3 regions of the Faecalibacillus intestinalis genome follow, and region 2 is predicted to be linked to each of the others. Evidence: predicted binding sites of a transcription regulator. Region 2 holds the regulator's gene; each other region holds the start of a gene.

Region 1 (10,582 bases), 320 kb from region 2:
CTAAAGAAAGACAAAAAGCAATTGATGAATACTTAAGTACTCGTAAAATCTCTGTAACCACTTATTTTGTTTTATGGATTTTCTTTTCTTTTTTTGTCGCACAGCTTGTTTTACAAAAAAATCAAATTCAAGAATTTCTTACAAATGGAAGTATTTTAATTCATTACTTACCTCTTCTTCTCTTTGCGACAATTCTTATTCGTTGCCTTTATAAAATTGTTTTAGCCTGTCAAAAAAGCTTTGGAAAGATTATTAAACATATCTTCTACGCTATGACTATAGTTACTTGTGTAGTTGCTATACTTGGATGTATTTTAGATATTACTGATAGAAAAGATATTCCTTTAAATCAAAATATTTTAACATTGCAAACATTTGATAAAGAAACAAATTTAAAAAAATATCCAAACTACAAATATACTAAAAGTTTTATTGTTGAATCTACTTCTTATTTTGAAGAAAACAACCAAGGTGATCTCATGTATAGTAAAGATTATTGTTTTAAATCAACTGACAAAACAAACACTTTCTTTAAACGTTATTTAAAAACGTATGATGATGTTCCTGTTATTAAAATTGATAAAAACACTTATCTCTTTAAACTTGATACATCGTATGATACTTTACTGTATAAAAAAGAAAATCATTTCTATTTTGTTTCTGCAAATTTCAGTTTAAAAAATGATTATCAAAATATTATTGAGTTTTATAAATAAACAAAAAATCCACCCCAAAGTGGATTTTTTATTTACCTGTAATAATAAGATAGATAAGAAGTAAAGCAATAATAATCATTGTTGAAATAAGGACACGTCTTTCAAATTCGCTATAATCATCATGATAAAGATAGTGTGCCAAATAGTTAAGAACTAACGCTATAAGCAAAAAGATTCTTCCAACCATAAAATAAGACGTATTCATCACCACCGGTTCAATAAGCAATAAAACATCAACCAAATTGATTTTATATTTATGATGTGGTTTGCAAATTTTATACAGTAATTTCTTCATTAATAAAACGTACTCACTTCTTCTATTGTTTTTCTTTTTGGCATACTTGGTTCAATATCTGGATAACCCACACCTATGACAGAAACAATTGTTTCTTGTACAGGTATTTCTAAAAGATCACGGATCGCTCTTTCATCCCTGATTCCCATAACAAGTGTTCCTAAACCAAGTTCAGTTGCTTTAAGAATTAAGTTTTGATTAGCTAATCCACAATCATAAACACCCCAACCATTTTGTAATTCGTTGTCAGGACTTCCGTTTCTTTGAAAACCTGCACGATCTTTAACAAATGTTGTCACAATTAAAACAGGTGCATCAGCTATATTTTTTTGATTAAATTCAGGTAAACATTTTTTCTTAAATTGTTCCAACATTTCTTTTGATTGAATAACATGATATCGTGGTGTTTGACTATTTTTCCAACTTTCTGAATAGATAGCTGCTTGAATCATTTCTTCAATTTTTTCTTTTTCCACAGGTTGTTGTTTATATTTACGAATACTTCTTCTTTGTTGTAAAACATTTTGTAACTCCATAATTTTCACTCTCCTACTTTTATTATAAAAGAAAAGACTATCGAATGATAGCCTTACTTATTTAATTCAATCATAAGCTCACAAATCTTATTTGAAAAAGCCACTGGATCTTCAATAGATAATCCTTCAATCAATAATGCTTGATCGAATAACAATGAAGCATAATCATTGATCTTATCTGCATTATTTTGATAAACATTTTGAATTGCCTTGAAAATATCATGATTTGGATTGATTTCAAGAATTCTACCTGCTTTAACATCTTGACCATCAGGCATTGCATTTAATACTTTTTCCATTTCAAAAGATACACCTTGATCAGATACTAAACATACTGGATGAGATTTTAATCTATTTGATACTTTAACATCCACTACTTTATCTTTTAAAGCTTCTTTTAATGATTCTAATAATGATTTATTATCTTCATTGATCTTTTCTAATTCTTTCTTTTCTTCTTCACTATCTAAGTTTAAATCACCTTGAGCAACGTTTTTGAAAGCTTTAGAATCATAATCTCTCATCATTTGAATCATAAATTCATCAACATTATCCATCATGTATAAAACATCATAGTCACGATCTCTAACAGCTTCTACTTGAGGTAAATGAGAAATCTTTTCTTTTGTTTCACCACTTGCAAAGTAGATTTCTGTTTGTCCTTCTTTCATGTTTTCAACATATTCTTTTAAAGTAATCATTTTTTCTTCTTTACCAGAGTAGAATAAAAGTAAATCTTGTAATTTATCTTTTAACATTCCATAGCTTTGATAAATACCAAATTTTAATTGTAACCCAAAGTTTTTAAAGAATTTTTCATATGTTTCACGATCTTTTTTCAACATATTTGTAAGTTCACTTTGGATTTTCTTTTCAATACGATCAGCGATGACTTTTAATTGACGGTCATGTTGTAACATTTCTCTTGAAATATTTAATGATAAATCTTGTGAATCAACTAACCCTTTAACAAATCTAAAGTGTTCTGGAATTAAATCACTTGCTTTATCCATGATAAAGACACCTCGACTATAAAGTTGTAAACCTTTTTCATAATCATTTGAATAGAAATTCATCGGTGGTTGACTTGGAATAAATAACAATGCATCATAAGAAACATTTCCTTCTACTGATGTATGAATAACTTTCATTGGATCAGAGAAATCATTGAATTTATCTTTATAGAATTCATTATATTCTTCATCTTTAATATCTTTTTTATTTCTTTTCCATAAAGGAACCATTGAATTTAATGTTTTATTTTCAACGACATCTTCATATTCATCACTATCTTCTTTTTTCTTAGATGTTGTCACATCCATTTTAATTGGATAATGTACATAATCAGAATATTTTTTAACAAGAGATTCAATATGGTATTGATCTAAATAATCATCATAATTTTCTTCTTCTGTATTATCTTTTAAATAAAGTTTAATTGTTGTTCCTGTTGGTAAGTTATCTGTTTCAAAGATTTCATAACCATCACTTGCTTCAGATACCCAAGTATATCCTTGATCACTACCATAAGCTCTTGATGAAACTTCAACTTTTTTAGCTACCATAAATGCTGAATAGAAACCAACTCCAAATTGCCCAATGATATCAATATCATCACTTTCAGTTTCATTTTTAAATTTGAAAGAACCGCTATTAGCAATCGTACCTAAATGTTCTTCTAGTTCTTCTTTATTCATTCCAATACCATGATCAGTAACAGTCAATGTTCTATTTTCTTTATCAAAAGCTAAATCAATTGTAAGATCACTTTTATTGATTTCAGAAATATTTTCTGTTAACGCTTTATAATAAAGTTTATCTGTTGCATCACTTGCATTAGAAATCAATTCTCTTAAAAAGATTTCCTTATGTGTATATATAGAATTAATCATTAAGTCTAATAATCTTTTCGATTCTGCTTTAAATTGTTTTTTTTCTGCCATAATATATCCTCCTTTAGCACTCCTGTCGTTTAAATGCTAAAGATAGTATATTACTTTGTTTTAGCATAGTCAAGCACAGAGTGCTAATTTTTTAAGAAAATAAAATGATTGACTTACAATCATTTATTTCGACTACATTTTTGAGCATCTATCGCAAGAACAATCATTAAAACATAAAAAGCATCTTCGTCATGTTCTATTGTTAAAGAATATGTATCACTCATATGAAAGATTTCTTTATTAATTAAACCAATAATATTTCCTGAATAATCCACGATCTGATAATCCCATTCCCAAAAATTTCCTTCTATTTGCCAATCTTTATAATCTAAAATAAATTTAGGTTTAAAGAAAGTAAACTCTTTGGTAATTTTACCAATATATTCATCATTTTCATATAAAGCAAAACGTGGTAAAAACGTTAATATTTCTTCTTTGATCGTACCAAGATGTTCACCATACTTATTATAAATAAAAAGTTTATGTCCAAAACTGAGTTGTCCTTTCACTGTATAGACAGTTTCCCCCTTTTCATCATATATATCATAACTGTCTAGCCATGAAAAAATACGCTGTTTAAATAATAGTTTCATAAGATTCCCTCCAATTTTTAATAATGTCTATTTCTTCTTGCTTTTTCAATATCTATTACAGTTGTTAAAATGACGAAATTTAAAATATCTTCCTTTAAATCAACTGAAATATCATATGTATCTAAAATATTTCATAATCTTTTTTCAATTCTTCCAATAAGATAATCATTTTCATCTTTTACTTCATAATTATATTCAACATATTCTCCACCAACATTCCATTTTCGATAATCCACTAAAAAATAAGGAATAAAATAAGAAAACTCTTTTTCTACAGCACTAATATATTCCTCATTTTTATAAATAAAAAAACAGCTGATCTAGGATTTTCTTCAATCTTAGCAACAATATTTTCATGAGCATCATATATATAAAGTTGATACATAATTGCCATTTTTCTTTTTATAATATAGAACAATTCATTATTTTGATTTGTTACATAAAGTGGAAAATAAAAGATGGTTGTTGTCTAAATAACAACTTCATAGAACTCACCTCTTATCCATATTGTAGCAAAAAAACAACAAAACAAGCAAAGCTTATTTTGTTATAAAAATTATAAGTATTTAACTGTTTCAGCCAATTCTTTTTTTAAATGATGATTAGGAAGTGGTTCTTTTTGATTTCCATATCCTAAATTCAACATCATAACAACTTCTTCATTTTCAGGTAAATCTAAAGCTTTTTTCATTTCTTGAGGATCAAAGAAATTGATCCAACAACTATCAATTCCTGCATTATAAGCAGCCAACATTAAATGAGTGGCTACAATGGTAGCATCTTCAATTCCTGAATTTCTTTCATTACCTGGATAATCAAAAACATTGTTTTTATCATAAGCTACAACTAAAACAGTAGGTGCATGATAACGACAAGGTGTACATGCATCTATTTTATCTAAATATTCTTTTGATTGAACAACATAGATTTTTTGTTCTTGCAAGTTTTTAGCCGTTGGAGCAACTCTTCCTGCTTCCAATATTTCCATTAATTTTTCTTTTTCTATTTGTTGTGTAGAAAAATCTTTACATGAATATCTGTTTTGAATAACATCTTTAAATTCCATAATATATCTCCTTTTTTATTTTCTAATAAATATATTAAATATTTGAGTACATTTGGTAAAGAAAAATTATCAAATACTTGATGTTCTCTATAGAAAAAAGTTTACTAAATAACTTTAAAAATTTTTCTTACTTTCAAACTCTCCTCTTATCATGTTCTTACTTTTTATTGGTTTAATTTCTATATAAAAAGCCGTGGAGCTTCAAATTTTAAGTAATTGGAACGAAGTCATCCACGACATATATATAATAGTATATATTTCAACTTAACAAAAGAAAAAACTGTTGATTTTTTATTTTTTTCAACAGTCTAAACAAATCATTTTATTTGATTTGCTTTTTTACTTATATATTAACTTATTAATTAATGATTTTTAAAACATCTTCTTCATTTGTAATATTAAATATATTACGTGTTAATATATTTAGTTTTTCTAATGTTGCATTGGTTAGTTGTAATTCTAGATTATTTGAAATAGTTCCTAGTTTGATTTCTAATTGTTCTTTTAGTGTACTTCTCTTTTCTTCAAGTTTTCCTTCACTTCTACCTTCATTTCTAAATCCTTCTGCCATTCTTTCCATTCCTTCACACATATCGATTTCATCTCCTTCTGGTAAATCTCTAATTAAATCTAAACTTCCTGTAATGATGGCTGCATAAATAAAGTTATCTCTATTCATCTTTATTCTTCGATGTAATCCTTCATAGTTTCCTTTATACATTTCTTGGATAGCTTCTATAAAATATCTTGTTTGTTCATCTTTGATCTTACTGGCATCTATTTCTTTGACATCGACAACTTTGATTTTCCAATCATTAACATATTCTTTTAATTCTTCTGGTATATCAAAGTAATCATTTAATTCTAAAGGGGTATTCCATTTTTTATCTCCTGTATAAAAAACAATCATAACTTGAGGAACTAATCTTTTAAGCTTTTTGTTTTTTAACTGTTTTAAATACTCCAACATTTCATAGTTGCTACATCGTATCACCATATTTTTATCGATCGTACTTTGATGTTCAATACTCAAGAGACAACAGACACCATCAACATCTGTTTTTACGACAATGTCCCTTCTTCTTTTTTTATCTTCTGCACTCTTTGTATCATCGATAATAAGTGACATATCATTTTCATAACGTACAAGTCTTTCGGGACGAATGACTTGTTTGCCATCAAACAAGATAGCATTAGAAAAAGAAGCAAAATAGATATCATTACTGAAGAAGGTACGACAGGCACTATCAGGTGTTAAGTTATTTGTTAGGATCAATTATTATTACCTACTTTCTTTTTTATTTGAGGTAACTTATCTAGATTGGTTACAAATAAATTGTATCATATGTCCTTCTCTATTTCGTCTCGAATTTGTTTCGTATTTGTCTCAAATTTAATTCACAAATATTTCTTTTTTTATTATTTTATCTTTCCTTTTTCCTTCTTTCAATGGACGGATAGTCCAATGAATAATTGTTTCTTATACAATAAAAGCCTGTCAACAAATTATTTTGTCAACAGGCTAAATACATATTATTAATCTAAATCAGCACCGTTTGATTCGAATGCTTTTTTGATCCATTGATATGATTTTTTAGGAATACGTTTCATATCTCTTAAATCTTTATTTGTTCTATTTACATAAACAAATCCATAACGTTTATCCATATTACACATACTTGCTAGAATATCAATTGGTCCCCAAGTAATATATCCTAAACAATCAACACCATCTTCAAAGATTGCATTTTCCATTTCTTTGATATGATCTCTATGATAATTAATACGATAATCATCTTCAATTGTACGACCTTCAGCTAACATTTGATCTACTTCTTCTTGACTCATATCTTCACGCCAACCAATACCATTTTCAAGAACGAATACTGGAAGACCTGTTCTATGATGTAAATCATTTAATGTCCATCTAAATCCAACTGGATCGATTTCCCAATCCCATTCATTTGCTTCACAATGAGGATTTTTAATTTGTTTTTCATTTACACATTCATGAGCTGGTCTTTCATAATCAAATTCACCTGTTTTAACAGTGTTTGAACGATAATAAGAGAAAGCAATATAATCAACAGTGTATTTTAATAATTCTTCGTCACCTTCTTCAAAAGTAGGCATCCATCCTCTATTTTCAAGATAAGCATTCCAATAATCAGGATATTTACCTTGAGCAAAAGTATCTACTAAGAAACCATTTAATAAATTATATCCTTTAGTAGCAAAGAAATTATTTTCTGGACTATTTTCATAAGCATAAATATTAGTAATAGCACCCATACCACAGAATTTAGCATCTGGTTGCATTTGTCTTAAAGCACGTACTGCTTTACAGTGAGCCATCATAACATTGTGGTTTACTTGATATAAGTGTTTTGGATAGCTAACTCCTTCAGGAATAACTTCAGCATTAGAAACACGTAACATCATACTGTGTAAGTTTTGTTCATTGAATGACATCCAATGTTTAACACGATCTCCAAATCTTTCAATACAAACTTTAGCATATCTTTCAAAACAATCTACAACATAACGAGATGCAAATCCATTATATTCTTTTACTAAATGATAAGGCATATCAAAATGAACTAATGTAATCATTGGTTCAATACCAGCAGCTAATAATTTATCAATTAAATCACTATAAAATTTAACTCCTTCTTCATTTACTGGTTCATCTAATGTTCCATTAGGAATAATACGAGACCAACAAATAGAGAAACGATAAAAGTTGAATCCCATTCCTTTCATTAATGCAATATCTTCATCATAACGAGTATATTCATCAATAGCATCGTTCCAATCAGAAAATTCAGGATTCATAGGTCTTACATCATAAACACATAAACCTTTTCCTCCTTCATTTCTATGTCCTTCTGTTTGGAATGATGAAACTGATCCACCCCAATAAAAATCTTTTGGTAATTTTCTTTCCATAAAATGTTCTCCTTTTTTATATCCACCTAACATTTTAATCATCTCATCTTGAAAGTAAATATCTTCGATATTCCTTTTTATAATGTTTCATATTTAATTAAAATAAAACCCATTTCATGAAACTTTGTTCCATGTTATACTATAAATGGTGATATAAAATGAGTATAATGACACAATTAGAATTTGAGTTAGATTTCTCTCATTCAGAAAAAGAAATCGCCCATTATATATTAAACGAGGGAGAAAAAGTTTTAAATCTTTCTATCAAAGAACTCGCTAAAAAAACATATACCTCTCCAGCTACTATCGTAAGACTTTGTCATAAATTAGGTTTGGAAGGTTATGGTGATTTTAAAATCAAATATTCTGCTGAATTACAATTTGATTTAGCTCATACAGATCGTATAGATGTTAATTTTCCCTTTAATGAAGAAGATAATGATTCCATGGTTGCTTATAAACTAGCTAGTTTAAATCAAGAAGTCATCGCGGAAACCATCCAATTGATTGATTTTGAACAACTTAATCAAATAGTTGAACTACTTGATCAAAACAAAGATATCGATATCTATGGAACAGGAAATTCATTACTTGCAGCTATGTCTTTCCAACATAAAATGATGCGAATACAAAGAAACGTTAATCTCAAAACGCTCGCTGGAGAACAAGTCTTTATGTCTTATAATTCCAATGAAAACAAAATAGCAATGATTATTTCTTATTCAGGGGAAACCAATGAACTTATTAAAATAGCAAAAATATTAAAAGAAAAGAAAACACCTATCATTGTCTTAACTTCAATTGGTGATAATCGACTTTCCCATTATGCAAGCTATATTTTAAATATTGGATCACGGGAAAAGATTTTTACCAAGATAGCCCCTTTTGCTTCACAAACATCGATTGAATATATTTTAAATGTGATCTTTTCTTGTTTATTCAAAAAGAATTATCAAAAAAACATCCAAAATAAAATAAGCTATGATAAAGAAAATGACGTTCGTCATCCTTTACATAGCCCTGTTAATGATATCATAGAATAAAAAAGGGACAAAATAAATTTTGTCCACATGGTAATAATCTTTGAAGATTATTACCTTTTTCTTTAAAATGTTAGTTGGTGATTTTATGATTGATGATACTAACTATGCTGACTGCCTTGCTTTATACAATTTTAGTCATGTCGATAAGATCAAAGGCAAGGAATCTTTTTCCTATATCTTTAATGACAATATCAACTATATCCGTTCTCTTTATAATAGAGGTAAGATCAGAAATGTTACCTATGATACCATCCAGAAAACTATTCTTTATGGTTCTATCTATCTTGGCTATGATCTTTTTGTCTGCCCTCATTGCGGCAACGAATCTATCGTTCCTCACAAATGTCACTCCAAGCTCTGTACTTCTTGTGGCTCTAAAGAGGCTAAATTACGTGCTGTTCATATTTCCTCTATCGCTCTTGATGCCAGGCATCGTCATATCGTCTTTACTATCCCAAAACACTATTTATAAAGAAAATATGAAATATTAAATAATGCACTTTCTAGTTCATTATCTTGTATTTCATTATCGACATACTTTTGAAAAAGTTTCTTTTCAGAATCCAATAAAATATCACTGTTAAGTAATTCAAGAAATTTTTTAGCACATAAACAAATAACTTCTTTAAAGCGGTTCATTTGTTTTTCATAAGAACTTTTTGTCATATCTTTCAAAGAAATAAATATTGTTGGATACTTATTTTGATCTTTTAAAGCATTTTTATTTTTTGAAATATTTAAATAATCAAATAAATAAGCATTTTCTTTTTCTTTAATAGAAAAGAAATAATACAGCATCAACATATTAAGTGTCTTACTAAATCTTCGCGGTCTTGTACAAAAGACAACTTGTTCATTTAATACATCTATAATTAGATTTGTTTTATCTACATAATATGCATTTTTATCAATCATTTCTTTAAAGTTTTCTATTCCTGTAGATATTAGCTTCATATAATCAACTCATTTCTTTATTTACATATTATATGTGATATAAACCCTGATTTATATTGGATTATTTGTCCAATAAAAAAGAAGTCTCATCAAGAAACTTCTTTTTACTATTATTATTCATCACCAAATGAAATACCAATTGCTTTAGCTGCTTTAACAAGTTCACCATTTGGATCAACATGTTTTTGTTGACCAATCTTAGCTGCTCCAATAACTTCTTCTAAAGAAGTATAACCCATCTTATCACCATTAATTGTAACTACATTACCAAACTTACCTTCATTAATAAGTTCTACAGCAGCTACACCATAACGAATAGATAAAATACGATCATAAGCTGTAATATCACCACCACGAATAATATGTCCTGGATTAACTGAACGTACTTCATGATTAGGTATTACTTTTTCTAGATCATCTGCTACTTTAGCAGCAAGTCCTGAATATCGTACTGGATCTGGACTATCTTCTACGATTTTACCAATGA
Region 2 (10,582 bases):
TTACTTTATGGACCACCAGGTTTAGGAAAAACAACTATGTCAATGATCATTGCTCATGAAATGGGGACGCATATTAAAATTACAACAGGTCCAAGTATTGAAAAAACAGGGGATCTAGTAGCTATTTTAACAGCTCTTGAACCAGGTGATGTTTTATTTATTGATGAAATTCATCGTTTAAATAAAGTGGTAGAAGAAATTTTATATCCAGCGATGGAAGATTTTTGTATTGATGTTGTCATCGGAAAAGAAGCATCTACAAGATCGGTAAGAATTGATTTACCACCTTTTACCCTTGTTGGGGCAACAACGAGAGCAGGTGATTTATCAGCACCATTAAGAGACCGTTTTGGTATTGTTTCAAAATTAGAATATTATAGTGAAGAAGAACTGACTCAAATTATTGATCGTACAAGTCGTGTGTATAATATTGTTATGGATGATGATGCTAAAGGGGAACTTGCAAGAAGAAGTCGTGGGACACCACGTATTGCAAATAGATTATTTAGAAGAGTCAGAGACTTTTCGCAGTTTTATGGCGATGCAACAATTACAAGAGATAGAACAATTGAAGCATTAGAAAGATTAAAAGTAGACAATTTAGGATTAGATGATGTTGATCATAAGTATTTATTAGGAATCATTCATCGTTTTAAAGGAGGACCTGTAGGACTTGAAGCAATTGCTGCATCTATTGGGGAAGAACCACAAACTTTAGAAGATGTCAATGAACCTTATTTATTACAAATTGGTTTGATTAAAAGAACGCCAAGAGGACGTATAGCAACAGCTGAGGCTTATCGTCATTTAAATATTGAACAAGATTATGAATAGTTTTGAAAAGATAGGACTTATAGTCCTATTTTTTATTTCTCTCATTTATAGTTATGTAAAGCCAACAGCTATTGTTGAAAATATTCAAACCAAACAAAATATTGTCATTTATGTAGAAGGAGAGTTTGAAAAAAAACTCTCCTTTAAAACAAAACCAACAATTAATGATGTTTTAACAAAACTGCAAACAGATAACCATTATCAATTTAATGAAAATTATCAACTTACAAATGAAAGTAAACTTTATTTACCTCATGGTCAAAATCTGATTTCATTAAATCATGCTTCACTTGATGATTTAATGGCATTAAAAGGAATAGGAGAAAAAACAGCCATAAAGATTGATGAGTATCGACAAAAAACACCATTTCAAACAATTGAAGATTTAATGAATATTCAAGGAATTGGTGAAAAGACATATCTTCGATTAAGAGAGTATTTATGTTTATAAAAGGAAAAGGTTTTTATCTAGCACTTCCTTTATTGGTGGTTGTTTTAGCTAAAATGTTACAGCCTATTTTATATGTATTTCTTATTTTTTATTTTATTTTTCTGTATTTAAAACATTTTAAAATACTATTGAGTGTAAGTTTACTATTATCATTTCTCTTATTTCTCTTTTTTTATTTACCACAACCTTTAAATCAAAATGAAATTTCAGGAAAGGTCGTAAGTAAGGATGATCAAAGTATTGTTGTCAAGAGGGGATATCATAAAGTAAAGGTTTATGGAGAATTTAAAAATATTTCGTTGTTTGATGACATTTCTTTGATAGGAAAACCTTATAACTTCCATCAAATACAAAATGATTATGCGTTTAATTATCAATATTATTTATATAGTTTAAATATTTTTGATACTTTACAACTTGAAAAAATAAAAAGTAATCAACATCAAGATCATCTGTATCATTATTTAGAAAAAAGAATCAAGACATCTTCCAAAGTAAAAAGTCTGTTGTCTTTATTTATTTTAGGAACAAAAGATGAACAAATGAAAGAATATTATCAAAAGTTAACGCAACTCTCGATTGTTCATTTATTTGCTCTTTCGGGTATGCATCTTACAATTTTACAGAAATGGTTGATGAATTTTTTAAAATTCTTTTTTTCAAAAAAGGGACAAAAATGTATATCTCTTATATTGATTGGGGTTTACATGTTTAGTATTCCTTATAATATTTCTTATTTAAGAGCGTATCTAATGCTTTTTTTACCAATGATTTTTGGTAAATGGTTAAATCAGTTGGATATTTTTTCTTTTTTAACAGTTGGTATGTTAATGTATAATCCTTATTTGGTTTATAATTTATCTTTTATTTTTTCTTATTTGATTTATTTTTTTATTTTACTTTTACAAAATCAAAAAGCAGGGAAATATTATTTATTTTTAGGTTCAATTCCCATTATTATTTCTATTCAACATGTTTTACCGGTGTTTTCTTTTTTAATAGGTATTCTTCTAATGCCTTATATAGAAATAATTTATAAAAGTATGCTTTATTATTTATTACTTGGAAAATATATTTTACCTTTTTTATCTTTAGAATATGAATTGTTATTAAAAATGATTGCTTTTATTTATGATTTTTCTTTTACATTGCCTTTTAGTCAACCGACTTTATTTTTTATAGGTGTTTATTATTATCTTTATTTAAAAGGAATTTATAAATTGAATGTCAATAGAAAAGTAACCCATGAAGTATGTCTATTATTAAGTGTGTTACTTGCTTTTTATTTTTATCCTTATTACAACATGAAAGGACAAGTTGTGATGATTGATGTGGGTCAAGGGGATTGTTTTTTTATTCAACAGCCTTATGCCAGAGGAAATGTATTGATTGATACTGGGGGATTACAAAAGAGTGATCTTGCGACTTCTCGGTTGATTCCTTATTTACAAAGTCAGGGTGTTTTTTATTTGGATGCCGTTTTTATTTCGCATGAAGACTATGATCATTGTGGAGCGTTAGCGTCTTTGAAAGAACATTTTAAAGTTAAAAAGGTTATCTATGATTTTAAAAAAAAGAAAATTGGCGATTTAGTTTTTAAAAATTTAGCTTTAGATAAATATTATACAAATTCAAATGATCGCTCCTCTATTATTTACGTGACTATCAACTATTTAAATTACTTATTTACAGGTGATATTTCTAAAGAGGTGGAAAGTGATTTATATCAGACATATCATCATTTAGATATTGACGTTTTAAAAGTGGCACATCATGGAAGTAGCAGTTCTTCAAGTGATGATTTGTTTAAAATGATTGATCCTAAAGTAGCACTTATTTCTGTAGGAAAGAATAATCGTTATAGACATCCATCTTATTTAACATTAAATCGTTTGGAAGCATATGGGGTGAAAATTTATCGCAGTGATCTTCAGGGAATGGTTAAGATTGTTTATTATGGAGGTAAGAATTATGTCATGACTTCAAGTGGTTTTTAGTTTATAATATCTATGGTGATGATATGTTATATGTATTATATGGAACAGAAAGATTACTGATGGATCAACGTTTAGATAAGTTAAAAAAAGATCATCATTGTAATCAAGAACAGATGAATTATACAGTTTATGATGTTTCTAAAGAGGGAATGAAAGTTGTTTTAGAAGATGTAATGACACCTCCTTTTTTAAGTGATGAAAAAATGGTTGTTATTAAAAAAGCAGATTTTCTAACAACCAAAAAAATAAAAAAAGATAATCATGATATAGATTATTTTATGCAATGTTTACCTTATTTAGATAAAACAGTGCATCTTGTTATTTTTAATGATGAAAAGAATTTTGATGAAAGAAAAAAAGTTGTCAAGATGTTAAGAAAAGAAGCACAGTTTTATGAAATCAATCCTCTAAATTATTATAAAGTTTCTGATACAGCAAGACAGGCTGTTAAAAAAAGAAATTGTACTATTGATGATGATGCTTTAGAGTTACTTTTAAGTAGAAAAGGAACAAATTTAATGGATATTGCTAGTGAAGTAGAAAAGCTTTGTTTATATACACAGCATATTGATATTCATTGTGTTGAAGAACTTGTCAGTCGTCCCTTGGATGAAAATGTTTTTGATTTAACAACAGCTATTTTAAGTAAAGATAAACAAAAGATGATGTCTATTTATAAAGATTTAATGACAATTAATGAAGAACCAGTTAAATTGATTGTTTTGGTAGCTAATTCTATGCGGTTGATTTATCAAGTAAAATTATTAGATAGAAAAGGGTATACTGATCAAGAAATTGCTAAAATGTTGGCAGTTAATCCTTTTCGTTTAAAATATGTAAGAAAAGAAGGTCAATTTTTTCAAATAGATGAACTACTTAGATGTTTAAATGAATTATCTTTATTGGATGTTAAAATTAAGACGGGACAAATAGATAAAAAATTAGGCTTAGAATTATTTATGTTAAGAATATAGGAGAAATTATGGAATCATTAAGAGAATTATTTAAGATAGGATTTGGACCATCCTCTTCACATACAATGGGTCCGCAAAGAGCAGCTTCTAAAATAAAAGAACAATATCCAAATGCTTCACGTTTTGAAGTTGAATTATATGGGTCGCTTGCCTTAACTGGAAAAGGTCATTTAACAGATTATATTATTAAACAAACATTGGGCAAGCAAACGATTGTTCGTTTTAAAAGTGATCGTTTACCTTATCATCCAAATGGAATGAAATTTTATGTGTACCAAGATGAAGAAATTCTTGATACAATTACTGCTTATTCTATAGGTGGAGGAACTGTTGAATATGAAGGAAGTAAGTTGCAACAAACAAAACAAATCTATCCTCATAAAAATCTTAAAGAAATTATTCAATATATTGAAGACAATGGTATTTCCTTCTATGATTATGTTTTAAATTATGAAGATGAACATTTTAAGGCCTACTTATTTGAAGTGTTAGATAGTATGTTTACCTGTGTACAAAATGGCTTACATCATGAAGGAGTGATTCCTGGAAGGTTACAACTAAAAAGAGTTGCTAAAAGTATGTATCAACAAGCCATCAATACGCGAAGAGAAAGTGATCGAGAAAGATTACTTGTTTCAAGCTATGCTTATGCAGTTTCTGAGGAAAATGCTTGTGGTAATAAAATTGTTACTGCGCCAACATGTGGAGCAAGTGGAATTTTACCAGCAGTGTTATTTTATTGTTATAAACAATTAGAGATTCCTCGTAAAGAATTGATCAAAGCTTTGGCCGTTGCTGGATTATTTGGAAATGTTATTAAACATAATGCAACAATTTCTGGTGCTGATGGCGGATGTCAAGCAGAGGTAGGAAGTGCCTGTGCGATGGCAGCGGCAGCGTATGGTTGGATTTTAGAACTTAACAATTCTTTAATCGAATATGCTGCAGAGATGGGGCTTGAACATAATTTAGGACTAACATGTGATCCGGTTGGTGGCTATGTTCAAATTCCTTGTATTGAAAGAAATGGTTTTGGAGCTTTACGTGCAATCGATGCAGCAAGTTATGCGAAGCAATTAGGATATTTAAGAAAAAATAAAGTTTCTTTTGATTCAATTGTCAATGTTATGAAAGAAACAGGTAAAGATTTAAATAGTGCTTATAAAGAAACTTCTTTAGGTGGACTAGCAAAGGAATTTGGTTTAAAAGATGGAGACTAGAAGTTTATATGTACACATTCCTTTTTGTGAGTCTATTTGTAGTTATTGTGATTTTTGCAAGGTCTATTATGATCAAAAACAAAGTGATCTCTATTTACAAAGATTAAATGAAGAATTATCACAAATAGAGCAACATCATTTAAAAACGATTTATATTGGAGGGGGAACCCCTAGTGCTTTAAATGATGAACAATTAGAAAAATTAATGTCAATGTTAAAAACCTATAGTTTAGAAGTGGAAGAATATTGTATGGAAGTTAATCCAGAGTCAATGGATTATTATAAGTTAAAGATTTTAAAAAAAAGTGGCATTAATCGTTTAAGTATTGGTGTACAAACATTTCAAGATCATTTATTAAAAGAAATAGATCGTCATCATAATACAACACAAGTAAAAAATATTATTAAATACGCTAAAGAAATAGGTTTTGATAATATCTCAATTGATTTGATGTATGGTTTACCAAAACAAACAAAAGAAGATATTCAAAAGGATATAGAAGTTTTACAAACTTTAAATTTACAACATGTTTCTTATTATTCTTTGATTTTAGAAGAAGGAACGATTTTAAAATATAAAAATTATCAACCTTTAGATGAAGAAAGCGAATATCAATTAACATTATTCATTGATCAAGAATTAGAAAAAATAGGTTTTGAAAAATATGAAATTTCTAATTATGCTAAACAAGGTTATCAATCAAAGCATAATTTAACTTATTGGTATTATGATAATTATTATGGAATAGGATTAGGTGCATGTAGTAAAATTGATGGACAAATTATAGAACATAGTCGATCACTTACTAAATATTTAAATGGTGATTTTAAAACAACAACAATTGATGAAACAAAAGAAGAAACGATGTTTAATCAAATAATGATGTCACTTCGTTTAAAAGAAGGTTTAGATTTAAAAAAATTTAAAGAAAGATATCAAGAAGATGCTTGTGTTCTATATAAAGAAGCGGTTACTAGAAATATAGAAAAGGGTAGATTGATGATTGAAAATGATTATTTAAAAGCAACGCAAGAAGGGCAATATGTTTTAAATGATATATTAATTGATTTTATGAAATAGCAGGAATGCTATTTTTTTATTTTTTTAGCACCAAGTTGTTGACAGTGCTAAAATAAAATGTATAATGTATTTAGCACAAGAGAAATAGGAGTGCTAAAGGTGGTGAACTTGATGTTAACAGCAAGACAAATGCTGATATTCAAATGTATAGTTGAAGAATTTATCGAAAATGCTGAACCGGTTGGATCCAAGGCATTGATGGTAAAATATCAACTACCGTATTCAAGTGCAACGATTCGTAATGAAATGAACTTTCTAGAAAATTATGGCTATCTAGAAAAAACACATATTTCTTCAGGAAGAGTACCTTCTAAAGAAGGATATCGTTTCTATGTTCATAACTTAGGAAAAGTTGATTTGGATGAAGGAACAAAAAATCAAGTTGCTACAATTATTAATAAGCATCGTCGAAATTTAAATGAGATGGTGCATGAAAGTTGTAACATGTTGAGTGAATTAACTCATCTTACAAGTGTTGCATTAGGAAATGCTTTAGATGATATGTTGCAACGCATCTCTGTTGTTCCTTTGGATGATGGACGTGTAACAGCAATTATCATTACAAGTCAAGGTCATGTTGAAAATAAAGTTTTCCAATTTTCAAGTGATGTAGAAATGGAAGATTTATTAAGTTGTGTTAATGTGATGAATGAATTATTGATAGGAACACCTATCAGTGAAGTGGCATTTCGTTTAGAACGAGATGTTCGACCAATTCTTACAACGCAAGTGAAGCAACATGAAGAATTATTTAATGCGTTTTTGGAAGCATTCGTTAAATTTGCTTCAAATAGTGTTTATTTTTCTGGAAAAGAAAATATTCTCTATCAACCAGAATTTAATGATGTGGATAAATTAAGAAGACTTGTAAGTGCTTTTGAAAATTCAAAAGTGTGGAAAACTCTACCGTTATCGAGTGAGGATGGTATTCAAATCAATATTGGAAATGAAACACCTCTAGGAAAAATGAATGATGTTTCAGTAATCTCTGCTTCATTTAAAACAGGGGAAACATCAAAAGGTTCTATTTCGGTAATTGGTCCAACAAGAATGCCTTATGAAAAAGTAGTGGCATTAGTAGAGTATATATCTGAAAATATTGAAAAGGCTTGTTTAGAAGATAAACAAGATGAGAAATAGAGGTGAACAAATTGGCTGAGGAAACTAAAGTTGAAAAAGAAGTAACTGAAGAAGTTGAAGAAAACAAAGAAGCTGAGGCTGAAGTTGTTGAAGAGGAAAAAGTTGATCAAGAAGATCAAATTAAAATTCTTCAAGGTGAAGTTGATAAATGGAAAAATGATTATTATAAAGTGTTTGCGGATATGGAAAACATTAAAAGACGTATGCAAAATGAACATGCAAATAACTTAAAGTTCATGATGCAAGGTTTTATTGAACAAATGTTACCAATCGTTGATAACTTTGAAAGATCATTAGCAATTGAAAATCCAAGTGAAGAAGTGGCAAACTTCTTAAAAGGATATGAAATGATTTATAAACAAATCATGACATTATTAGAAAACCAAGGAGTTAAAGTGATTGAAGCTGAAGGTAAAGAATTTGATCCTAACTTCCATCAAGCAGTAATGACTGTAAGTGATGAAAACTTTAAACCTGGTATGGTTGTTGAAGAGTTACAAAAAGGTTATATGTTAAAAGATCGCGTTATTCGTGCATCTTTAGTAAAAGTAAGTGAATAAAATAGGAGGATTTATATTATGGCAAAAATTATTGGTATTGACTTAGGAACTACAAACTCATGTGTAAGTGTGTTAGAAAACAATGAAGTAAAAGTAATTGCAAACCCAGAAGGAAATCGTACAACACCTTCAGTTGTATCTTTCAAAAATGGTGAAATTATTGTTGGGGAAGCTGCAAAAAGACAAGCAGTAACAAACCCTGATACAGTAATGTCAGTTAAACGTTATATGGGTACTGATCATAAAGAAAACGTAAATGGTAAATCTTATACACCACAAGAAATTTCAGCAATGATCTTACAAAACTTAAAAGCAACTGCTGAAGCTTATTTAGGTGAAACAGTAACAAAAGCAGTTATCACTGTACCTGCATATTTTAATGATGCTCAAAGACAAGCAACAAAAGATGCTGGTAAAATCGCTGGTTTAGATGTTGAACGTATCATCAACGAACCAACTGCTGCAGCATTAGCATTCGGTCTTGATAAATTAGACCAAGAACAAAAAGTATTAGTTTATGACTTAGGTGGTGGTACTTTCGACGTATCTATCTTAGACTTAGCTGATGGTACATTTGAAGTATTAGCTACTGCTGGTAACAATAAATTAGGTGGGGATGATTTCGATAAGAAAATCATGGACTACATCGTAGATGAATTCAAGAAAGAAAATGGTATTGATTTATCTAACGATAAAATGGCAATGCAACGTATTAAAGAAGCTGCAGAAAAAGCTAAAAAAGACTTATCTGGTGTAATGCAAACTCAAATTTCATTACCATTCATCTCAGCTGGTGCTGCTGGACCATTACACTTAGAATTATCATTAACAAGAGCTAAATTTGATGAAATTACAAGAGACTTAGTTGTAGCTACTGAAGGACCAGTTAGACAAGCATTAAGTGATGCTGGAATGCAACCAAGTGAAATTGATCAAGTATTATTAGTTGGTGGATCTACTCGTATCCCTGCTGTTCAAGAATCTGTTAAACGTTTACTTGGAAAAGAACCTAACAAATCAGTAAACCCAGATGAAGTTGTATCTATGGGTGCTGCTATCCAAGGTGGAGTTATCGCTGGTGACGTTAAAGATGTCTTATTATTAGATGTTACACCACTTTCATTAGGTATCGAAACAATGGGTGGAGTTATGACAGTATTGATTGAAAGAAATACAACAATTCCAACTACTAAATCACAAGTATTCTCTACTGCTGCTGATAATCAACCAGCTGTTGATATCAACGTATTACAAGGTGAAAGATCAATGGCTAGAGATAATAAACAATTAGGTTTATTCAAATTAGATGGTATCGAACCAGCTCCAAGAGGAGTACCTCAAATCGAAGTTACTTTCTCAATTGACGTTAACGGTATCGTAAATGTTAAAGCTAAAGATTTAAAAACTCAAAAAGAACAATCAATCGTTATTCAAAACTCTACAGGATTATCTGATGAAGAAATCGATCGTATGGTAAAAGAAGCTGAAGCTAATAAAGCTGAAGATGAAAAGAAACGTAAAGATATCGAAACAAGAAATAAAGCTGAACAAATGATCAATGAAATTGATAAAGCTTTAGCTGAACAAGGTGATAAGATTGATGCTAATCAAAAACAACAAGCAGAACAATTAAAAACTGAATTAAAAACTGCTTTAGATAACAATGATATGGCTACTCTTGAAGCTAAAATGTCAGAATTAGAACAAATGGCTCAACAAATGGCATCATATGCTTATCAACAACAACAAGCAAACCCTAATGGTGGTGCTGGACAAACAACATCAAATAACAATGATGATAATGTTGTTGATGCTGATTTCGAAGAAAAGAACTAATCACTTAAAAAACCAAGGTTCTTCCTTGGTTTTTTAAAAGTATTATAGAAAGGATGATTTTATGGCAAGTAAAAGAGATTTTTATGAAGTCTTAGGGATTTCAAAAACAGCAAACGCTGATGAAATAAAACGTGCATACCGTAAAAAAGCAAAACAATATCATCCCGATATCTGTAAAGAACCTGATGCAGAAGAAAAATTTAAAGAAGTTCAAGAAGCTTACGAAGTTTTATCTGATGATAATAAAAGAGCGGCTTATGATCGTTATGGACATGCAGCCTTTGAACAAGGTGCAGGTGGTGCTGGAGCCGGTGGCTTTGGTAGATTTGGTTTTGAAGATGTCGATTTAGGAGATATTTTTGGATCATTCTTTGGTGGCGGGGGAAGTCGTCGTCAAAGACAAAATGGACCACGTCGTGGTGATGATCATTTAATGCGTCTAGAAATTGATTTCATGGATGCAATCAATGGTGTTAAAAAAGATATTAA
Region 3 (10,582 bases), 1.1 Mb from region 2:
AAGAAGCTTTAACAGCAGTATCATTGATTTTCCCTTTACAAAATTTATCATTAGCTATTTCTTGTGGAATAGGGATTGCGATGAATGCCTTTATTGCAAGACATTTAGGAGCTAAAGATGATAATAAGGCATCTTATTATGCAACTCAAGGAATTGTGATGTCACTTGCACATTCTTTATTATTTTTAATTATTGGTTTATTTTTTATTCGACCATTTTTAAATATGTTTACAACAAATCAAAATGTAATTAACTATGGAATGCAATATGGAATGATTGTTGTCTCATTAGTTATTGGCCAATTTATTCATCTAGCTATTGAAAAGATGTTTCAAGCAACTGGAAACATGATGATGCCCATGATCATGCAAATCTTTGGAGCTGTTATTAATATTATTTTAGATCCAATCTTGATTTTTGGCTATTTTGGATTACCTGCTTTTGGTGTTGCTGGAGCAGCTATTGCGACAGTAATTGGTCAATTTTCAGCAGCTTCTTTAGCATTTGTCTTATTTAAAAAATACAATACACATCTTCATATTTCATTTAAGAAATTCAGAGTAGATTTTCATGTTATTTCTCAACTTTATAGTATAGCTATTCCTTCAAGTGTGATGATGTGCTTACCATCTGTTCTTGTTTCTTTATTAAATGGTATACTTTCATCTATTTCACAAAGTGCAGTTGCTTTCTTCGGGGTTTATTATAAGTTACAAACATTTATTTATATGCCAACATCAGGAATTGTACAAGGAATGAGACCTTTAATGAGTTATAATTATGGAGCTAAGTTAAAAGAAAGAATGCATCAAATTTTAAAAGTATCTGGTTTGGTCATTGCTGCTATTTTAGGAGCAGGAACATTATTATTCTTTATAGTTCCAAATGTTTTACTTTCTTTATTTAATGCAAGTAGTGGCATGTTAGAAATAGGAGAAACAGGGCTTAGAATTTTATCTTTAAGTTTTATTGTTTCATCTTTTGGAGTTTTAATGTCAGGTGTTTTTGAAGCTCTAGGTTTAGGAAAATATTCTTTAATAGTTTCTTTACTTAGACAATTATTGATTACAGTACCATTAGCATACATTTTATTAAATATCATGGGGATTGAAGGTATTTGGTTATCATTTGTTATTGCTGAAGCAATTGCAAGTATTGTAGCTTATATCTTATATCGTAAAAAATTTAAAACCATATAAAAAAGAGGCTGTTACGAAATTAAATAATTAATTTCATACAGCCTTTTCTTTTGTAAAATAAAAATATATTAAAATTATTTTACTATAAGAAGCAATTGTTTCTAATTACAATAATTCCTCAAACGTTATCGTTGAAAAATTAATTAGTAGGAAATAAATATCATTGGTAAGATATCAATATCCTATTTTTAGTTAGAAATTATAACAAAAAAATTATTTTTTATATTATTTCTTTTCTATTGATTTTATTGATTTACCACCTTTAACACAATTTAATTTTCCATTATAAATAGTAACCATATAATTATCTCTCGCAAAATTTATAGCTTCTACCTTACCTTGTTGGTTATAGAATATATTAATAGCAAATCCATTGAATTTACTAGGCTTATAATCGTTAAGGGATTGACCGTTGAGGCAGTCAGTTTGTACTTTGTATTTATAAATAGCTGAATTTTTATTTTCACTTTGTAAAAAATGTAATACATTTTTTACAATTTCTTTATCGATATATGATGCGCCAGAATAGCTATCACTAAGATACTTGTCAGGCTCTTTTTGTCCATAACTCATTAAAGAATCAGACACTCTTCCAACTGGATTTGTTGTTGTTTTTTTATAAGGAAAATCTGCAGGTAATGTGTAGTTATATTTAAAAATTGATTGTTTTTTAAATTCATCTTCATCTGTTGCATAGCATTTTGTAGCAGCAATTTGCGCTGCTTCATAAATACCATGTGCTTCTTGTATAATACCTGCTTTTTTTGCTTCATCTACAACATATCCTAAAACGGATGGAATAGCCACAGCAGCTAAAATTGCAAGAATGACAAGAACAACTATTATTTCAACAAGTGTAAAACCATGTTTGTTTTTAATTTTTTTAGTATCTATCATTTTTTCTCCCAATTTTCTATTTAAATGAGGTAATATCTCTATTAATATTTTAATACGTTAATCCTTATTTAGCAATGATTAAAGTAGATTGCCATAATACTTTTTGTATATGATTCTATTTTTATATTATTATCCTATAAAACCTTGAAATAGGTTTCTATTTAAAAAAATAGAAAAGAAAAAATATAAATTTATGATATACTTGTACTCCAAGGAGGAACTATGATGAAAAAACTCTATTTATTATTACTTTCATTATTGATGACATTTACTTTAACAGGATGTAATCAACAAGTAGAAAAAGCATCTTCTAAGCAAAGTGTAATACTTTCTTTAGAACAAACAAGTAGCCAGGATGTAGATGTTTATGTTGATCAAGATCAAATTGATACTTTAAAAAGTCAAGGTGCAGGAACTTATGAGTTAAAGTTAACTAAAGGAAATCATGAGTTAAAAGTTGTACAAGATGGTGAAGAAACTCAAAAATCGTTTTATGTAGACTCTAAAGAAACCTTACATTATCAAATTACAAATATAGAAAACCAATTACAAATAGAAACAGATCAGGTTTCTTTTGATGAAAATAATGTTCAAGATATTTTAAATCAAATAGAAGAATATAGTGGACAACCATATATTGAAATCAATAACAATACTCCTACTTTTAAAGAAAATGAATATACTACAAAAACATATATTCAATTAAATGATTTAGATGAATATGGACGTACTCAAAAAGATCAAGCTTGTTTAGGTCCCGAAACACTTCCAACAAATAAAAGGGAATCTATTGGAATGGTTAAACCGTCCGGATGGAAAACACAAAGATATGATGATTTGATTTCTACAAAATATTTATATAATCGTTGTCATCAAATTGGTTTTGCTTTAAGTGGTTTAAATGCTGAAGAAAGAAATTTAATGACGGGAACACGTTATTTTAATGTTACAGGTATGTTGCCTTTTGAAGAAGAGGTTAGAGATTATATTAAAAATACGAATCATCATGTTTTATATGAAGCTATTCCTGTATATAAAGAAGATGAATTAGTAGCAAGAGGTTTGATCTTACAAGCAGCTTCTATTGAAGATGAAACGATTCGTTTCTGTGTTTATATTTATAATGTACAACCGGGTGTTACTATTGATTATCAAAATGGAACTTCAAGAAAAGCCAAAGAAGGAGAACCAACTTATGGCATCAAAGAAGCAAAAGATCCATTTGGTTATCATAATAAGTCAAGTAATAAAAGTAAAAAGTATGTTATTAATATAAAAAATAAAAAATATCATGATCCAAATTGTTCAAGTGTTTCAAAAATGAGCGAACAAAATAAAGAAGTAGTTACTTCAACTTCAAAAAAATTACAACAACAAGGATATACTCCTTGTGGTATCTGTCAAAAATAAAAAAGTGAGATGTTTCCATCTCACAAATTAAATATGATCAATAATTTCATCTAAATCAATACCTAATTGAAATCCTAAAGAGAAATAGTCATCAATTGTATTTTGGTAATCTTGACTAGAATAAGTTGATGAAACATTCATCATTGATTGATAAATTTTTAAAAATAAGTCTTCTAAAGATAAACGATTAGGAATTTCAGTATGATTTTTAATAGTATCAATTCTTAATTCATAACCAATAGACATTAACATTTTTAAACCATCTAAATAATGTTCTAATAGTTCATCGTGATGAATAGCTTCTTCTTTTTCCCAAAAGATAAAACATCTTGAATCCTGACAAACTTCTCCTAAATCATGTAAGAAAGATAATGTTTTTTGCTTAAGTCGAGCGACATTTAAAATTTCATTTTTGTTTACTTGTAATTCTTTATTTACGTAAACTTGATACATTTTAGATAAATCATTCATAAAAATCACCTCAATACTATTATATCACGAAATATGAACTAGGTTTGAATTTGACATCAAATAATCCTCTAGATATAATATTCAAGATTTAAAGGAGGATGAAATTATGCGAAAAATTTGGATATGCGGTGCTAAAGGACAAATTGGACAAGCAATCAATGAAATTATTGATAAACTTGAATTCAAAGTTCTTGATACTGACATAGACGATTTGGATATTACAGACACAGATGAGGTCTTACGTTTTGGGGAAATGAATAGACCAGATATTATTATTAACTGTGCAGGACTTACAAATATAGAGGAATGTGAAAATGATATTTCTAAAGCTTATAAAGTTAATGCTTTAGGTGCTAGAAATTTATCTATTATTGCTAGAAAATTAGAAGCTAAATTGGTTCATATTTCTACAGATGATGTTTTTGATGGGAAAAGTGATCAACCTTATAATGAGTTTGATCAAACAAGACCACAAACAGCTTATGGTAAATCTAAATTAGCTGGAGAACAATATGTTAAAGAATTTACTTATAAGCATTTTATTATTAGAAGTACATGGGTCTATGGTTTGGGAAATAATTTTATTAATGATTTATTAGAAAAAGTAAATAAAGGTGAAACTCTAGCAATTGCCTCTGATCAATTTGGATCACCTACAAGTGCTAAAGAACTTGCACGTTTTATTTTACATTTAATTGATACAAATGAATATGGAACATATCATGCGACAAATACAGGGGTATGTAGTCGATATGAATTCGCTCATGAGATTTTAAAACTTACAGGAAAAGAAGCTCAAATGAAGGCAGTACCTACTCATTTATCTGATTTTTCTAAAGTTAGACCAGCTTATTGTGTCTTAGATAATTTTATTATGTCAATGACTCCAGTTTATACTTTTCCTTCATGGAAAGAATCTTTAAAAGAATATTTTAAAGAAAGGGGTTTATATAATGAAAAATAAAAAGAAGTTAGGTTTAACAACTTTGATTTTTATAGCACTTATTGCAGGTGCAATTACCGGAATTATTATTAATTATTGTATTCCTAGTAATAAAATCGTTGATGATTTTATTGTTAGTGGTTTATTTTATGTTGTAGGACAAGGATTTATACGTTTAATGCGTATGTTAGTTGTACCACTTGTCTTTTGTTCAATTGTTTGTGGAAGTATGGCAGTAGGAGATACTAAAAAATTAGGAGCTGTAGGACTTAAAACAATGCTTTTTTATCTATGTACGACAGCACTTGCCGTTGTTGTTGCTTTATGTATCGCTAATGTTATTAATCCAGGTATTGGTTTAGATATGTCAGCAATTAAAATCACCTCAAAAGTAACAGAGTCAACACAAGCAACAAGTGTGACAGAAACATTGTTAAATATTATTCCAACAAATATTTTTGAATCACTTGCAAATGGAACAATGTTACAAATTATCTTGTTTGCGCTTATTTTAGGTGTTATTCTTGCAAATATGTCAGATCGTGTAGATATTGTTAAAAACTTCTTTAGTCAATTTAATGATATTATGATGGAAATGACAATGGTTGTTATGAAGTTAGCACCAATAGGTGTTTTCTGTTTGATTTCTAAAACATTTGCAGAAATAGGCTTTGATGTTTTCATCCCATTATTAAAATATATGTTCTGTGTATTGCTTGCATTAGGAGTTCAATGTTTTGGGGTTTATATGTCAATGTTAAAGATTTTTTCAGGATTAAATCCTATTATCTTTATTAAAAACTTTTTCCCAGTAATGGCTTTTGCTTTTTCAACATCAACATCCAATGCAACAATTCCAATGAATATTGATACTTTAGCTGAAAAAATGGGTGTCTCTAAAAAGATCTCATCCTTTACAATTCCATTAGGAGCAACAATCAATATGGATGGAACATCCATTATGCAAGGTGTTGCGGTTGTCTTTACAGCTCAAGCCTTTGGAATTCATCTATCTATGATGGATTATGCAACAGTTATTGGAACAGCAACGCTTGCTTCAATAGGAACAGCAGGGGTACCAAGTGTTGGATTAATTACACTTACCATGGTCTTTAATTCCGTTGGCTTACCAGTAGAAGGAATTGCTTTAATTATGGGAATTGACCGTATCTTAGATATGACAAGAACAGCTGTTAATATTACTGGAGATGCAGTATGTACAACAGTTGTTGCTTCAATGAATAAAGCAGTTGATCGAGATATTTATTATGGTAGAAAATAAGGAATGATCGAAAGGTCATTCTTTTTTTATACTTTTTGTGCTATAATAACTTTCGACAAAAGTTGATGAAAGTTAGGTGATAGAGTGTCAAAAGTAAATGATTTAAAACAAGAAAACGAAATAAAAATAAGAGAATGCCTTTATGATGGACAAATTTGGACAAAAAATGACTTAGCGTATAAAACAAGTCTTTCATTGGCGACAACTACTAATATTTTACAAGAAATGTTGAAAAATCATGAAATTGAATATGTAAGTGATTCTAAGTCAACGGGTGGTAGAAAGTCTAAAGAATATCAGTTATATAAGGATTATAAGCATCTGTTAAAGATAGTTTTAAAGAAGAATAAGAAGAATTATGAATTTATTTTTGAAATCATAGATTTATATGATCAAATTGTTTATCAAAAAAATTATTCTTCTTTAAAAGGAACAGTTGAAGAGTTTTTAAAGATGTTAAAAGAGGTATTAAAGAAAGATCAAGAAATCGTTGTCATTTGTTTATCACTGCCAGGGGTTTGTGATCAGGGAATGATTGATTTGTGTGATTTTGAAGATTTTCAAAATAAAAATATATTAGAAATTTTAAAAAAAGAAATTAAACAAAGAATAATCATTGAAAATGATGTCAATTGTGCCAGCATTGGTTTTTATCATCAATATCCACACTATCAAAATAGTGCGTTTATTTATCAACCTGCGATTGATTATGTAGGCTGTGGTATGATCATTCAAGGGAAACTCTACAATGGTTTTAGTCATTTTGCGGGAGAACTTCGATGTTTACCTTTTTATGATCATTTACAACAAGAGCGTTTATTAAAAGATGATCCCCAAGAATTATTAGAAAAACAGATTGCTACTTTATGTTGTGTCTTAAATCCAGCAGCTATTGGTATTTGTAGTGATGTTTTAAAAGACATACAAATATCTTTACCAACGATTCCTTTAAAACATCAACCTCAAATAATTAAAATTAATCAACTATATAAATTAATTAAAGAAGGACTTTTTCAAATAGGAAAGAATCAAATGATAGGAGGGATGAATAATGAATAAAAGTTATATTGATTTACATATGCATAGTTTATACAGCGATGATGGAGAATTTACACCTGGTCAACTCGTAGAAATGTGTCATGAAGCAGGGGTGAAAATTATGGCAATTGCTGATCATAATTGGGTCAAAGCCATTGATGAAGCTAAAAAGAAAGCAGAAGAATTAAAGATAAAATATATTCCTGCTATTGAAATTGATTGTACTTATAAAGAAATCAATTTACATGTTTTAGGCTATGGGATCGATTATACAAACCCAGCATTTAATCAATTGGGAGAAGATATTTTAAAACAAGAACTCAACTGTAGTTTAAAAAAATTAGAACTTACCAATCAATTAGGTTTTGATTTAAAAAAAGAACAATTAGATGCCTTAAGTAGTAATGGGGTTTATACTGGAGAAATGTTTGGTGAAGCTTTGTTAAAGGATGAAAGATATGTAGATCATGAACTTTTAAAACCTTATCGAAGTGGCGGAAGTCGTAGTGATAATCCCTATGTTAATTTCTATTGGGATTATTATGTTCAAGGAAAACCTTGTTATACAGAAGTTATTTTTCCTTCATTAGAAAAAATAATTCAATTAATTAATGATCATGGGGGAGTGGCTGTATTAGCACATCCGGGAAATAATTTAAAAGGAAAGTTTGACATTTTCGATGAAATGGTAGAAAAAGGACTTCAAGGAGTTGAATGCTTTTCAAGCTATCATAACCTTGAAACCAATGATTATTTTTATCAAAAAGCTAAAGAGCTAGATTTATTATTTACTTGTGGAAGTGATTTTCATGGTAAAACGAAACCAGCAATTCATCTAGGTGAAAATGGATGTGTTTCACCAGATGAAATTAAAGAACTTTTAATTAAATATCAATTAATAAGAGGCTAATTTAGCCTCTTAAGTATTTTTTTAAGTTTTCTAATTGGTTATTACAATCACATACACCTAAGTCATACATTTGTTGAATGACTTCTTTGTCTTTTTCAAGTCGTCCAATAGGGATGAGTTGACTAGGTCTTAAAACAAAAATCTTCTTTTCTTTTTCTAATTTTGTAATCAAATCTAAAGACGCATTATAATTTAAATAACGATTATTTAAAGTTTCTACAAAATGAGGATATTGATGATAAAAGAGTTTATTAAGATGTTTATTGGATGGCTTTTTACGATAATCTAAGGGTCTTGTTAAAACGACAATGATTTTATCAACACACATCTCTAACATTTTTTTAATAGGAATACTATCACTACAGCCACCATCTAAATATTCATGACCATTGACTTGAATGATATGAGATACAAAAGGCATTGAACCTGATGCTCTTAAATATTCAACTTGATCATAATTATCTAAAGTATCCAACAACTTATATTCTGCTTTTCCTGTTTGCAAATTTGTCACAACAGCATAAAAATCAACAGGAGATTCTTGATAACTTTGATAATCAATTGGATCTAAATCATCAATCAGTTTTTCAAAACAAAATTCTTCATTCATGACATTTCCTGTTTTTAAAAAAGAATAAACACCCATATAATCTTTATTTCCAGCGTAAGCTTTATTATATCTCAAAACACGTCCTATTTGTTTTGATTTATAATTCATTCCAAATAAAGCTCCTGCTGAAACACCAATAATTGTATCAACATCAATCTTTTCTTTTAAAAATGTATCGATGACACCCGCTGTGTATAAACCACGCATAGCGCCACCTTCTAATACTAAACCAACTTTCATTTATATCACCGAGGGTATTATATCATAAAATTTGAACATCAAAGCAAAAAAGAAGATGTTTGAATAAAATATATATTTTGCGTATAATACGATTAGGTGATTAGAAAATGGAAAAAGGCAAAATACGTATGCTCGCCAATTTAATAGAGCTAAATAAAATAGAAGTAAAACTTTCAAAAAAATATTATAGGGGAATTTCTCCAAAATTTTATTTGAGAGATTTAAATAAAGAAACACTTGTAGAAATTCCTGTTGCTGAAACATGTGAAGATGATATTTGTGTTAAATATTATTTTAAAAATGTTCATATTGATTTAACGCATCATTATGAGATGGTAGATAATTATGGTTTAAGTGCTATTTTACAATATGTAAGACTTTCTGAATTGGATGATTTTGATGAATTATTTTATTATGATGGGAAATTAGGACCTCTTTATCAAAAAGAAAAGACAACTTTCAAAGTATGGGCTCCTACGGCTTTAGAAGTCATGGTTAAAGTAGGAAATGAAGCTTATCAAATGGAAAGAAAAGAAAAAGGGGTTTTTGAAGTAACGATTCAAGGAGATTTGGATAATCAAGAATATAATTATTTGATTCGTCATCATAAAAGTTTTCATGAAACATTAGATCTTTATGCTTATGCTTCTAATGCTAATAGTAATAGTAATATTGTCATTGATGTTGATAAAATCAATGAACCACTTTATTTAGAAAACTTACCACATATGAAAAGAAAAACAGAAGCGATCATTTATGAATTAAGTGTTCGTGATTTTACTATGTCTAAAACAATTAACGCAACACATCCAGGAACTTTTATGTCTTTAGTAGAAAGTGGTTTAGTTACACCACAAGGTAATAAAGCAGGGTTTGATTATCTTGTAGATTTAGGTGTCACTCATGTTCAAATCATGCCAATGTATGATTTTGCGACAGTAGATGAACTTCATCCTACAGTGATGTATAACTGGGGTTATGATCCAATTCAATACAATGTTCCTGAAGGAAGTTATGCTTTAGATCCTCAAGATGGTTATTCGCGAGTTAAAGAATGTCGTCATATGGTTTCAACATTTCATCAAAAAGGTTTAAGAGTGGTGATGGATGTTGTTTATAATCATATGTATGATTATTATACAAGTGCATTTGAAAGAACAGTACCGGGGTATTATTTTAGAAAGAATCAATATGGAGAAATGTCTAATGGTTCTTGGTGTGGGAATGATTTAGAATCAAGACATCAAATGGTAAGACGATATATTAAAGATATGTGTTTGCGTTGGCAAAAACTTTATGGAGTAGATGGTTTTAGATTTGATTTAATGGGTATTATTGATATTGAAACCTTAAATCAAGTTTATGATCAAGCTTCAAAAATAGATGATAGTTTTATTATGTATGGCGAAGGATGGAATATGCCTACAGCTATGGATGATCATGAAAAAGGAATGCAAGATAATCATCGTAAGATGTTAAATATTGGCTTCTTTAATGATTATTATCGTGAAACTTTAAAGGGTGGTAGTGGAGATTCTGCTTTAAAGGATAAAGGTTATTTTGCGGGGAATATGTATAATTG

Evidence for each region. The regulator HrcA, encoded in region 2, represses chaperone genes, less so after heat shock. The targets are predictions, from matches to a motif close to TTTTAGCACTNNNNNNNNNNNAGTGCTAAAA.
Region 1: the regulator HrcA is predicted to act here: its motif matches at 3,549-3,579, upstream of htpG (molecular chaperone HtpG).
Region 3: the regulator HrcA is predicted to act here: its motif matches at 2,163-2,193, upstream of Fi14EGH31_RS10560 (DNA/RNA non-specific endonuclease).

What each region holds. Positions count from the first base shown of each region.
Region 1 covers NZ_AP024085.1:1,188,462-1,199,043, reverse strand. Annotated here, with positions in the region: gene Fi14EGH31_RS06460 (DUF2812 domain-containing protein) at 1-716, shown strand, start outside; gene Fi14EGH31_RS06455 (hypothetical protein) at 745-1,011, opposite strand; gene Fi14EGH31_RS06450 (nitroreductase family protein) at 1,011-1,547, opposite strand; gene htpG (molecular chaperone HtpG) at 1,601-3,490, opposite strand; gene Fi14EGH31_RS06440 (LURP-one-related/scramblase family protein) at 3,610-4,083, opposite strand; gene Fi14EGH31_RS06435 (nitroreductase family protein) at 4,640-5,149, opposite strand; gene Fi14EGH31_RS06430 (Rpn family recombination-promoting nuclease/putative transposase) at 5,508-6,425, opposite strand; gene Fi14EGH31_RS06425 (glycoside hydrolase family 1 protein) at 6,686-8,098, opposite strand; gene Fi14EGH31_RS06420 (MurR/RpiR family transcriptional regulator) at 8,257-9,141, shown strand; gene Fi14EGH31_RS06415 (transposase zinc-binding domain-containing protein) at 9,227-9,613, shown strand; gene Fi14EGH31_RS06410 (AAA family ATPase) at 9,604-10,095, opposite strand; gene Fi14EGH31_RS06405 (6-phosphofructokinase) at 10,209-10,582, opposite strand, start outside.
Region 2 covers NZ_AP024085.1:870,488-881,069, forward strand. Annotated here, with positions in the region: gene ruvB (Holliday junction branch migration DNA helicase RuvB) at 1-834, shown strand, start outside; gene Fi14EGH31_RS04585 (ComEA family DNA-binding protein) at 827-1,285, shown strand; gene Fi14EGH31_RS04590 (ComEC/Rec2 family competence protein) at 1,276-3,282, shown strand; gene holA (DNA polymerase III subunit delta) at 3,306-4,256, shown strand; gene Fi14EGH31_RS04600 (L-serine ammonia-lyase, iron-sulfur-dependent, subunit alpha) at 4,265-5,476, shown strand; gene hemW (radical SAM family heme chaperone HemW) at 5,466-6,557, shown strand; gene hrcA (heat-inducible transcriptional repressor HrcA) at 6,669-7,697, shown strand; gene grpE (nucleotide exchange factor GrpE) at 7,700-8,257, shown strand; gene dnaK (molecular chaperone DnaK) at 8,276-10,093, shown strand; gene dnaJ (molecular chaperone DnaJ) at 10,155-10,582, shown strand, end outside.
Region 3 covers NZ_AP024085.1:1,948,202-1,958,783, reverse strand. Annotated here, with positions in the region: gene Fi14EGH31_RS10570 (MATE family efflux transporter) at 1-1,199, shown strand, start outside; gene Fi14EGH31_RS10565 (type II secretion system protein) at 1,425-2,096, opposite strand; gene Fi14EGH31_RS10560 (DNA/RNA non-specific endonuclease) at 2,322-3,506, shown strand; gene Fi14EGH31_RS10555 (dUTP diphosphatase) at 3,534-3,977, opposite strand; gene rfbD (dTDP-4-dehydrorhamnose reductase) at 4,084-4,941, shown strand; gene Fi14EGH31_RS10545 (dicarboxylate/amino acid:cation symporter) at 4,931-6,202, shown strand; gene Fi14EGH31_RS10540 (ROK family protein) at 6,287-7,261, shown strand; gene Fi14EGH31_RS10535 (PHP domain-containing protein) at 7,254-8,150, shown strand; gene Fi14EGH31_RS10530 (patatin-like phospholipase family protein) at 8,152-9,000, opposite strand; gene pulA (type I pullulanase) at 9,108-10,582, shown strand, end outside.